2 regions of the Brevibacillus sp. 1238 genome follow, and region 1 is predicted to be linked to the other one. Evidence: riboswitches for the same ligand, from Rfam matches in the RefSeq annotation. Region 1 holds a riboswitch; the other holds the start of a gene.
The links. Region 1 has a riboswitch for thiamine pyrophosphate ahead of thiO (glycine oxidase ThiO). Riboswitches for the same ligand answer to the same signal wherever they lie in the genome.

Region 1 (5,792 bases):
AGTTAATGAAGACGTTGAAGGTGTTTTGCCCGAATTTTTCCATCTCGTCGTTGATTGCTTTTTGTCCGCCTTCCCCAAGCGCGGTAACGGCGATGACGGAAGTAATCCCGATGATGATGCCGAGCATGGTCAGGGCCGAGCGCATTTTGTTGGCCCAGATGCCCTCCAGTGCGGTGTAAAAGCTTTCCATAAAATTCACGTGACAATCACCTCGTCATTCGGGGTAGAGAAAACGCGTTCCTCTACCCGCTCATCGCGGATGATGATGCCGTCTTTGAACGTGACGATTCGCTCGGCGTGCTGGGCGATGTCCATCTCGTGCGTGACGAGAATAATCGTGACGCCTTGAGTGTGCAGTTCCTGAAAAATCGACATGATCTCGACACCGGAGCGACTATCGAGGTTTCCTGTCGGTTCGTCTGCCAAAAGGATGGCGGGACGGTTGACCAGCGCTCTGGCGATGGCGACGCGCTGCTTTTGACCCCCGGACAGTTGAGTAGGCTTGTGGTGCATGCGTTCGCCCAGCCCTACTCGTTTCAGCGCTTCTGTAGCCCTGTTGCGTCTTTCCGAACGGCTGACGTTGGCGTACATCATCGGCAACTCTACGTTGTGCAGGGAAGTGGAGCGGGCGAGCAGATTGAACGACTGAAACACAAAGCCGATTTTTTGATTGCGTACGTAGGCGAGCTGCTTGTCATTGAGGCTGCTTACCTCAATCCCGTCGAGAATGTAGCTTCCCGTGTCCGGGCGATCCAGACAGCCCAGCATGTTCATGAACGTCGATTTCCCTGATCCTGATGGTCCCATGATGGCGACGAACTCGCCTTGTTCCACCAGCAAGGATACACCTTTCAAAATAGGGAGGGTGCTATCGCCAGTCTTGTATGATTTCGTCAAGCCTTCTACCTGAAGCATTGTCGGCTGACCTCCTTTTTACGTGGAACACATCCAGTCGTTACATGCCCATTGGTGCGGGACCGCCGCTCATCGGCATGACAGGCGCTCCTTCACTCAGCGCTTCAACAGGTCCCAAAATGATTTGCTCGTCTCCGTTCAGACCTTGCTTGATGTGGGAGAACAGTTCATTTTCAGTGCCTGTGGCGACTTTCTGTTTCTTGGCGATTCCGTTCTCGGATATCCAGACGAAAGTGCTGCCGTCCGCTTCCTGCTGGATAGCTTCGATCGGAACTTGCAGAGCGTTATCGATTTTTTCCGCCAAGATGTTGATGTCCACGTGGAAGCCTGGCTTGAGCGCGCTCAAATCTCCTTGCGGCTTGAGGATGACTTTGACGCGGGTCTTCTCACTTTGGCCCGAACTGCTTTGGCTGGTGGTTGCGATCGGGGCGATTCGGGTGATCTGGGCATTCAGCATTTGTTTGCCCAGCGTAATGCCTTCGATGGTCGCCGTCTGTCCGAGTTTCAGCTTGCCGACATCCGATTCGTTGATGTCAGCCTGAATGAGCAGGTTGTCGAGATTAGCCAGTGTCAAAATTTCCGTGCCTTTGTTGACGTATTGGCCGTTGTCCGCCGCGACGCCAATAACGGTTCCATTCGCAGGTGCGACGACAACGCTCTGGACGCGTTCTTTTTCCAGTTGAGTCCGTTCGACGGCCAGTTTGTTGATTTGTGCCTGCTGAGCGGCGATGTCTTCTTTGCGCGGCCCTTTTTGTTTCAGGGCGGACTGTTGTTTCGCCACATTGAGGGCGGACAGCGCGTTGTCCAAGATAGACTTCGCCTTGTCGACTTCCTGCTGCGTCGAAGCGCCTGAGGAGAACAATTGATTCATCCGGTCGTATTCTCGCTTGGCCGCATCGTACTCGCGCTGTGCCTGCGTGACCCGCTCGCGCTCCTGTGCTACTTCTTCCGGCTCTACGCCGATCTGGGCTTTGGCAAGATTGGCTTTTGCGACTTCCATCTGCGCTTCGAGATCAAGCAGTCTGCTGTCCACATCGGTCGTGTCAATTTTGGCGATGACTTGGCCTTTTTTGACCTTGTCGCCTTCTTTGACGACGAACTCGCGCAACGTGCCGTTCACATTCGCATACTGCTTCTGCTTGTCCTCCACGATGACGATTCCGGAGGTCAAGATTTTGCTTTCCAGAGCTGATTTGGTCGGTGTTCCGATGTTGACGGGCATGCCCATGGCTTGCTGAGAACCCATCATGTTGAGTCCAACGAACCCTGCTCCTAGCAGGATGACAACGGAACCGATGATCCACCACCGTTTTTTCATTTTCATTTCCCCTTGTTGTTCTAAAAAGAAACCATTATTTCATTGCTCGAAGTAGTTTTACGGAAGGCATGGAAAAAGGTAACACTTTTGCCGAATCGTTCACGATTTGCTCACATTTTGCGATGTTTTGACGGAAAGTAACTTTCTCGCTTTTTTGCGTGATAAGATAAGAAAATAGATGACGTTCCTTGGGAGGGGAGCCATGAACCAAGCGATTCGATTTGATTATTCCAATGCACGCGGCTTTGTGAGACAGCATGAATGGGAGCAGCTTGCGCCAGCAATCGGGCAGGCGCATGAAATGTTGCACAAAAGAACGGGTCCAGGCAGAGACTATCTTGGCTGGGTAGATTGGCCGAACAAATACGACCGCGTCGAGTATGAGCGGATTCGCCAGGCGGCGGCACGTATCCAGGCTGACTCAGATGTGCTTTTGGTAATTGGAATCGGAGGTTCATATTTAGGAGCGAAAGCTGTACTGGACGTATTGGGCCACAGCTTTTACAACTTGCTGCCGAAGTCGAAGCGGCGATCGCCGGAAATTTATTTTGTCGGCAACAATATCAGTCCGGTGTATATCTCTCATCTGATGGACGTGTTGGAAGGAAAAGACGTCTCCATCAACGTCATCTCCAAATCGGGCACGACGACAGAGCCTGCTATAGCTTTTCGGCTGTTGCGCAATTGGCTGGAAAACAAGTACGGCCGCGAGCAGGCGAAGAAGCGAATTTACATTACGACGGACAAAGCGCGGGGGGCCTTGAAAAAGCTTGCGGAAGATGAGGGCTACGAGAGCTTTGTCATTCCCGATGACATCGGCGGGCGTTTTTCTGTCCTGACAGCAGTCGGACTATTGCCGATCGCCGTGAGCGGCGCCGACATGGATGCCCTGATGAAAGGAGCGCAAGATGCGAGCGAGCGGTACATGGTCATGGATTTGGCCGAAAATCCGTGCTACCAGTATGCGGCGATTCGCAACGCCCTGTACCGCAAAGGCAAAACGGTGGAGCTTCTGGTCAGCTACGAGCCGCAGTTCCGGTTTTTCGCCGAATGGTGGAAACAGCTTTTCGGGGAGTCGGAAGGCAAGGATGGAAAAGGAATTTTTCCCGCCGCTGCCGAATTTTCCACAGACTTGCATTCCTTGGGGCAGTACATACAGGACGGCATGCGACACTTGTTCGAGACAGTGGTAACCGTAAACAAGCCAGCCATCGATGTCACGGTAGAAGAAGACCCGCTTGATGTGGACGGACTGAACTTTTTGTCCGGCAAGCGGATGGGATTTGTCAATAAAAAGGCTTTCGAAGGGACGGTGCTCGCCCACGTGGATGGCGGCGTGCCGAACCTGCTTGTCGAGATGCCAGAGGCGACAGCGTATCACCTCGGGGCCTTGATCTACTTTTTTGAAAAGGCGTGCGGAATCAGCGGCTATTTATTGGGCGTCAATCCGTTTGACCAGCCCGGGGTGGAGGCGTACAAGGCCAACATGTTCGCCCTTTTGGGCAAACCTGGATTCGAGCAGCAGAAAGCGGAATTGGAGGCAAGATTGCGCGATAACAAGACATATTTGACCGTGGAAGAGACAGCAGCGTACTTGGAGCTTCCGGAAACGTTTATTTTGGAAAAGATTCACCAGGGCAAGATTCGCGCTCTGCACGACGGCTACGAGTACGTCATCAACAAGGAACAGTTCAACCATCATATGGAAGAAATGCGCAAGCTCCGCGAGTTCGAGGAGGCAGCGCGGCATGAGACGGTTCCGGAGAGCTACGATGTAAAAGACGAGGATTGAGCGTATAGCATCTTGTCACTGGCGGCCAGGAGGACTATACTTGGTTGGTGAAATGAATATGTAAAGAAGCAACTTGGGGAGTCCTTCACGCGGGGCTGAGAGGATGGAAGCATACGACCGTCGACCCATTGCACCTGATCCGGATCATGCCGGCGCAGGGATACGGTTGCCGGCGAACAGCGCTTTTTTCTTTGGCTATACGGCGTATGAAGCCCACCTTTTCCTGCTTGGGAACGGGTGGGCTTTTTGTATGTTGCCCTGTTCAACTTGGATCAGGAGAGAGATCACAACAGCGAGGAGAGAAAAACGTGGGCGATTGTCTCATAGTGGGTGGAGGAGTTATCGGTTTAAGTCTGGCGTATGAATTGTCGCGCAGAGGGATGGGCGTCACGTTGGTTGAGCAAGGAGAATGGGGCGGACAGGCGTCCTCGGCAGCAGCGGGCATGCTCGCGCCGTTGAAGGAGTTTACAGCGCCCGGTCCCATGCTCGATTTCGGCATGGCGTCGCTGGCTTATTATCCGCAGTGGGCGCAAGAGTTGGAGGAGTTTACCGGGGGCGATGTACAGCTCAGCCTGGAGGGGCTGCTCACAGTCGCGCTCGATGATGGCGAGCAAGCACAGTTGGCAGAGAAATTTCGCTGGCAAAAGGACGCGGGGCATAGCGTGCACTTTTTGACGGAAAGGCAGCAATTGGCGGAAGTGGAGCCGCTGTTGACAGACAAAGCGCAGGCAGCGATTTACTCCCCGTACGAGGGGCACATCAACAATCGCATGTTGCTTCGCGCTTTGGTGACGGCGTGCAAGCTGCAAGGAGTTGTGCTGCATTCCGGCTGTGTCGTGAGCGGCATCGCGGTAAAAGGCGGGAAAGTAGTTGGCGTGGACAGCTCGCTCGGGCCGTTGCGCGCCGCGCATACGGTGATCACTTCGGGAGCGTGGGCAGGTGTCATGCTGGACTTGCTGGGTGTGTCGGTTCCGGTGCGTCCGGTTCGCGGTCAGATTGCCGCTGTTTCCTCTGTCGGCATTCCGCTGCGCACCGTCATTTTTGGCACGACGGGATATGTGACGCCGAAAAAAGACGGCAAAATCGTGCTTGGCGCAACAGAAGACGAGAGCGGCTTTCAGCGCGAAGTGACGATGGCGGGGTTAGCCAGCATCCTGAACGGGGTCATGCCGTACGTTCCGGCCTTGCATTCAGCCGCTTTTCTGGAGGCGTGGGGCGGATTGCGGCCAGCTACGGCGGATGGCAAGCCATTGCTTGGACCAGTGCCAGGATGGGAAGGGCTGGCGATTGCCGGAGGGCACTTCCGCAACGGCATTTTGCTCTCGCCCGCCACAGCGAAGTGGATGGCGGACTATCTGGAAAAAGGAGAGCGGGAGCAGCTCGTCCCGTTTTTGCCTGCGCGCTTCGTAACAGAAGAAAACGTCAGCGCACATAAAATGGGCTAGTCTTGCCTGCAAACCGGAACACCTCCCCATGGGCACATGTATATGGTAATAAAGAGCACCAGAAGGGGAGGAGTTTCCATGCAGGATGAAAAAAACCTGTACCAGGCTGACGTCCAGACGGTCAGTCTGATCAAGGATATGCGCGAAAATGTGCACAACATATGCAAAGAACACGTCGAGAAAAAAGTGCGCATTGAAGCGATAGACGGCCAGATTTTTGAAGGCGTGATCGTGGATTTTGACGATCAGAATGTATACGTTGAAGTGGACGACCCGGATGCGGAAGAAAACGACTATGAATATGAAATCGAAGAGGTAGCCA
Region 2 (5,792 bases), on a different contig from region 1:
TTCAAGTGGCATAGGGCCTCCGTAATTGCTTTGCTTGAAGTTCCGCTGGAGCGGTCGCTCGCATTCGTACAGTCCCACGATTGTTTGCGGTCTATGCAAAGAGTCTTGAACAGCAGTTGTGATCGAATTTTACGAAACTTCTTAGTTGATTAAGTATTGAATATAAGGTATACTAGAGAAAATTTCATATGAATCGACATTCATATGAAGAGAGCATGAACAAGTATGGATGGGCTATATCCGCCGGATGGCTTGAAACCTCCTAATCGTGGTACGTCCACCACAGTGCGTAAGGGGAGAGTCGTTCTTTGGATATAGCCCTTTTTTTCATTGATCTAGAAATAGACTGTAGTTTATAATTACTATGGTAATGATTTTGAGGAACAGCCTGGACTTGCTTGCTGGAAGCTGGCGAGCCGCATGTTTACGGAAAGAAGGAATTGACTTGCCATTTCTTCGGTTTAAAGGTTTTGAAAAAGCAAAGCTGCAATCGGTTGCGCCCCTTATTATAGAAGAGTTTGCCCGCATCGCTGAAGTGAGCGAGGAAAAAGTCAAGCTGGAGCTTCTGCTGGTCGAGCAGTTGACGAACAGCCCGTTGTCTCTGGAAATCATGATGTTCCCGCGAGAACAGAACAAGCACGATGAGATTGCCAGCACGATGAATCGCATCTTGCAGAAGCAAGGCTTCGAGAACGTCCATCTCTTTTTTATCCTGCTGTCGCCTGAGCTGTACTATAAGGAAGGGTTGCCGCTACAGGTCAAGGCTTCCCGCTGAATCCGGCAGGCAAAAAAGGTCGAAATCCCATGACGAGGGATTCCGACCTTTTTTTGTGTCATACGCGCTCTAATAATAGAGGCTTTCTGTTTGCAAGCATTTGGAGCAGGTGCGCGCCAGCGATGTTTCGACGAACTCGTGCGCGCATTCTTTTTGCAGACGGAACAGCTGGCGTTTCAGACTTTCCAAATCCACCTCCAGGCGAGCGATTTCAGCGCGCAAACGCAAGGCTTCATTCAATGTCTTGCCACCTCCAGGCGTTTATTGGTACAACTGGCTTCCTTGCTCGCGGAACTCGCGGGCTTTTTCCTGCATGCCTGCCGCGATGGCCGCAGGCTCGTTTTGTTCCTGCTCCTGCGCTTGCTGACGGATGTCGTGCGAGATTTTCATGCTGCAAAATTTCGGGCCGCACATCGAGCAAAAGTGCGCGGACTTGGCTGCTTCCGCAGGCAGTGTCTCATCGTGATATTCGCGGGCGCGCTCAGGATCGAGAGACAGGTTGAATTGATCGTTCCAGCGAAATTCAAAGCGGGCTTTGGACAGCGCGTCGTCACGCTGTTTGGCTCGCGGATGTCCCTTGGCCAGGTCGGCTGCATGAGCGGCGATTTTGTAGGCGATCAGGCCGTTGCGCACATCTTCCTTGTTCGGCAGTCCCAGGTGCTCTTTGGGCGTCACGTAGCAGAGCATCGCTGTCCCGAACCAGCCAATCATCGCTGCGCCAATCGCAGAGGTGATGTGGTCGTAACCGGGAGCGATATCAGTGGTTAATGGTCCGAGCGTGTAAAAAGGAGCTTCGTGGCACATCTCCAGCTGTTTGTCCATGTTCTCGCGAATCAGGTGCATCGGAACGTGACCAGGCCCTTCAATCATCACCTGCACGTCGTGCTTCCAGGCGATTTTCGTCAGCTCCCCGAGTGTTTCCAGCTCGGCAAACTGCGCTTCGTCATTGGCATCCGCAATCGAGCCGGGGCGCAGACCGTCTCCAAGCGAGATGCTGATGTCGTACGCTTTGAGAATGTGGCAAATTTCTTCAAAGTGGGTGTACAAAAAGTTTTCTTCATGGTGGGCGAGACACCAAGCCGCCAAAATGGAGCCGCCACGCGAGACGATCCCGGTAACGCGTTTTGCCGTCAATGGAATGTAGCGCAGCAGAACGCCAGCGTGGATGGTGAAGTAATCGACTCCTTGTTCGGCCTGCTCGATCAATGTATCCCGATACACTTCCCAGGTCAGGTCTTCCGCTTTGCCATTAACCTTTTCCAGCGCCTGGTAAATCGGCACGGTACCGATTGGCACGGGGCTGTTGCGGATGATCCATTCACGGGTCGTATGAATGTGCTTTCCGGTCGACAAATCCATGATCGTATCGGCGCCCCAGCGCACGGACCAAATCATTTTCTCCACTTCCTCTTCCATCGAGGAGCTTACGGCCGACGTGCCGATATTGGCGTTGACTTTGACGTGAAAATTCCGCCCGATAATCATCGGCTCCGCTTCCGGATGATTGATGTTGGCCGGAATAATCGCGCGCCCGGCAGCTACTTCGGCTCTGACAAATTCGGGGGTCACTCCTTCGCGAATCGCGATGTATTCCATCTCTGGCGTAATGATCTGCTGGCGGGCGTAGTGAAGCTGGGTGACATTTTTTCCTGGCAAAGCGCGTTTGGGCCGATAGCCTTCGCGCGGAAAAGCTGGCATCGTCACCGCTTTTTCGCTGCTTCTGATTCCGTCGTCAACAAGTTGTGGCTCCCGGCCGACATAGCTTTCCGTATCGCCGCGTTCCTCGATCCACGCTTTGCGCACTAGCGGCAAGCCTTTTTCGATGTCCGCGACATATCCGTCAGCGGTGTATTCGCCGCTCGTGTCGTAGACGCGCAAAGGCGGATTGGGGGTAGAGCCGAACAACCCTTCGCTTGCTTGAAGGGTGATTTCGCGCATCGGCACGCGGATGTCAGGGCGACTGCCGACCTCGTATACTTTGCGGCTACCGGGAAAAGATGAAATGGATGACATGAAAAAACCTCCTTGGCGTGGTTGCACGAAGCGCGAACCTTGTAGGGAGGCGAAAGAGGCCCGTCGCGAAAAAACGCCGCATGGGAGCATGCGACGCCAGACGCGAGAGTAGAGAAGCAACGGGTATTTTGCAAAAAGATACACGTCACTTGTCGTGTCATATGGACATTCCTCCGCTGGCATTACCCAGTTCAGGTTCAACGGTCGATGGCACAGTACCATCCTCTCAGCCTGGTGATTTCCAAGCTCCCGTGCTTGTTTGTAGTTGTGATTGCAAGATTAGGATACCGGAGAACGCCCATCGTTGGCAAGAAAAAGTTTCCAACAAAAATTGCCACAGGGCAACACATTTTCCCCCCCTCTATACTCATGAATCGGACTAAAACTGTTTCTGTAGACCCACACGAATCGCGTCTGTTACGATGTAATTCGATCAAAAAGAAACTGCTTTATGACGCTTCGTTCTTGTCTTTTGAGCGAACGGAGTGATTGAGATTTTTGAGGTGATGGAGTGTGGATGTATATTCGGATCTGAAGCAAGGGGAACGGGGCGCGTGGGTCAGTATTATTGCCTATATCTTTTGCTCGGCGTTAAAAATAGGAGTTGCTGTGCTGACGGGATCGGAAGCGTTGATGGCAGATGGCTTGAACAACTCGACAGACGTGGTGGCATCGATTGCGGTCCTGATCGGCCTGCGCATTGCCCGCAAGCCGCCTGACCACGATCACCCGTACGGCCATTTTCGCGCGGAGACGATTTCGGCCTTGGTCGCGTCATTCATCATGCTGTTTGTCGGCTTGCAAGTCGTGACGGAAGCGGTTCCTTCGCTGTTTGATCAAAAAACGACGGCACCGGATTTGCTCGCAGGCTGGACGGCATTGGCGACAGCGGCGATCATGCTGGGCGTGTACCGCTACAACCGTCAGCTCGCTTTGCGAACAAACAGTCAGGCGTTGCTGGCTGCGGCCGCTGACAATCGCTCGGACGCCTTCGTCAGCATCGGGACGTTTGTGGGCGTTGCGGGGGCGCAGTTCCAGCTTTACTGGCTTGACCCGCTGGCTGCTTTGGTAGTCGGAGTCATCATCCTGAAAACAGCGTGGGATATTTTCCGGGAAGCGACCCATCGCTTGACCGACGGCTTTGACGTAGAAGAGTTGGGGGAACTGAAAGAGACGATCTCGTCCATCGCCGGAGTAAAAGATATTAGCGATATTAAAGCGCGTTACCACGGCAGCAGCGTGCTGGTTGACGTCGTGATCCATGTGGAGCCGCACCTTAATGTGGTAGAAAGCCACACCATCACCGAACACATCGAAGAACGCATGAGACGTGTGCACAAAATCAATACCGTTCATATTCATATCGAGCCAGAGCAGCAACTGGTCGAAAAATAAGCAAAAAACCTGTCCGTATCGGGCAGGTTTTTTTGCATGGCGTTACACGGGAGTCGCTTTTTTGCGACGCAGCTTTTTGGTTGTGGTCATCGCCTCGCTTTGCGCTGGCATTTGCTTGGGAGCTGCTGCGGTCGGCTCTGCGGGAGTTGCGCGCTTGCGGCTTGGCTTCGGTTTCGCTGCTGCTGGCGTAGGCTCAGGCTCGATTTTTACCGGACCAGGCGAAGTGCCTGCGGTAGAAGCGAGACTTTCCTTCAACGCTTGCATCAGGTCGATGACATTCGTCCGAGCGACGGTCGGTGCCGTGGCAATCTCCTGGCCTTCCAGCTTTTTCTCGATCATTTTTTGCAGCTCGCTGCGGTATTCATCGGTGTATTTGGCTGGGTCAAACGGAACGGTCATATTGCCGATCAGCTCGGTTGCCATTTTCAGCTCGTTTTCCGCCAAGGGGATGGTCGCCTCTGGCAAGGCAGGCACTTGATTGACTGGCCGTACTTCGTCAGGATAAAAAATCGTTTCCAGCATCATGCAATGCTCATACAGCCGAATGACGGCGAGACTTTGCCGATTGCGCATCGTCACCTGGGCAATCGCGATTTTTCCGGTTTGGCCCATCGCGGCGCGAAGCAGGGCGTACGCTTTTTCTCCTGTGTCCTGAGGAGACAGAAAGTAGCTTTTGTCAAAGTAAACCGGATCGATCTCCGACAAGTCCACAAAATCGAGAATCTCAATAGCTCGGCGGGTTTCGGGGGTGATCGCCTCCAGGTCCTCGTCGTTGATCATGACGAAGTGGCCTTTTTCATACTCGTAGCCGCGAACGATCTCGCTGGCGTCCACTTCCCGCTGACAATGCGGGCACATTTTCGTGTATTTGATGGGGGTGTTGCATTCCTTGTGCAGCTGGCGGAAGCGAATATCCCGTTCTTCTGTCGCCGTAAACATGCGAACCGGGATGTTGACCAGGCCGAAGCTGATTGATCCTTTCCAGACGGTGTGCATACGATTCCTCCCGATTCGGTAGTGGCATAAGGCTGGGGCTGGATGCTGCTACGAGGTAAGTGATGAGATGGGTGCGGCCGTTTTGCTTATTGTTTGTAGGCAGCCAGACGAAGCTGCGAGGGAAATGCAGGCGGGAAACATTGACACAGACGAGCTTGCTTTCCATTCCATGAAAAAACCAGCCGATCGCATGGGACGGCTGGTTGCGTTCTTTTTGCCCGATTTTACTGCCCGTGTTTGACGATGTCGGACTGGTCCGCCCGCGATTGCATTTCGCGTGCCGCTTCGCTGCCAATGCCTGTACGATCCGCGATGGACTGGGCTTTGGCTGCTTTCAGCTTTTGCTCGGACGGTTGTTTTGCTGCCATGTCAATTCCCCCTTTTGGAACATGTGCAAGTAGTATGCGCATGCCGGGAACAAAAAAATACCCCCTCGTCAAATGACGATGGGGCAGCTGTTCAACTCCTCCCGCGAAGGGAGCGATGGCACGGAATGCTCCTATCAGACACGCCGCGCGCCTAAGTGAACTGCCTTTCAATTATGGGAGAGGAGAAACCGGAGGAAGAGCTTATGGGGAAACGTAAGTCTTCTCCGCGGTTGTCAGCGACACCG

Region 2: it holds a riboswitch for thiamine pyrophosphate, as region 1 does, so the genes downstream of both, thiC (phosphomethylpyrimidine synthase ThiC) here and thiO (glycine oxidase ThiO) in region 1, are expected to answer to the same signal.

The regions. Positions count from the first base shown of each region.
Region 1 is NZ_JARXWC010000011.1:125,894-131,685, reverse strand. It holds gene M2298_RS21795 (ABC transporter permease) at 1-199, opposite strand, end outside; gene M2298_RS21790 (ABC transporter ATP-binding protein) at 196-915, opposite strand; gene M2298_RS21785 (efflux RND transporter periplasmic adaptor subunit) at 956-2,233, opposite strand; partial or broken gene M2298_RS21780 (glucose-6-phosphate isomerase) at 2,436-3,785, shown strand; gene M2298_RS28200 (excisionase family DNA-binding protein) at 3,807-4,025, shown strand; TPP riboswitch at 4,090-4,206, shown strand; gene thiO (glycine oxidase ThiO) at 4,334-5,470, shown strand; gene M2298_RS21770 (LSm family protein) at 5,549-5,792, shown strand, end outside.
Region 2 is NZ_JARXWC010000003.1:304,000-309,791, forward strand. It holds gene M2298_RS09055 (ATP-dependent DNA ligase) at 1-12, opposite strand, end outside; gene M2298_RS09060 (DUF1904 family protein) at 446-775, shown strand; gene M2298_RS09065 (hypothetical protein) at 845-1,015, opposite strand; gene thiC (phosphomethylpyrimidine synthase ThiC) at 1,037-2,788, opposite strand; TPP riboswitch at 2,940-3,051, opposite strand; gene M2298_RS09075 (cation diffusion facilitator family transporter) at 3,302-4,183, shown strand; gene ku (non-homologous end joining protein Ku) at 4,226-5,179, opposite strand; gene M2298_RS09085 (hypothetical protein) at 5,404-5,547, opposite strand.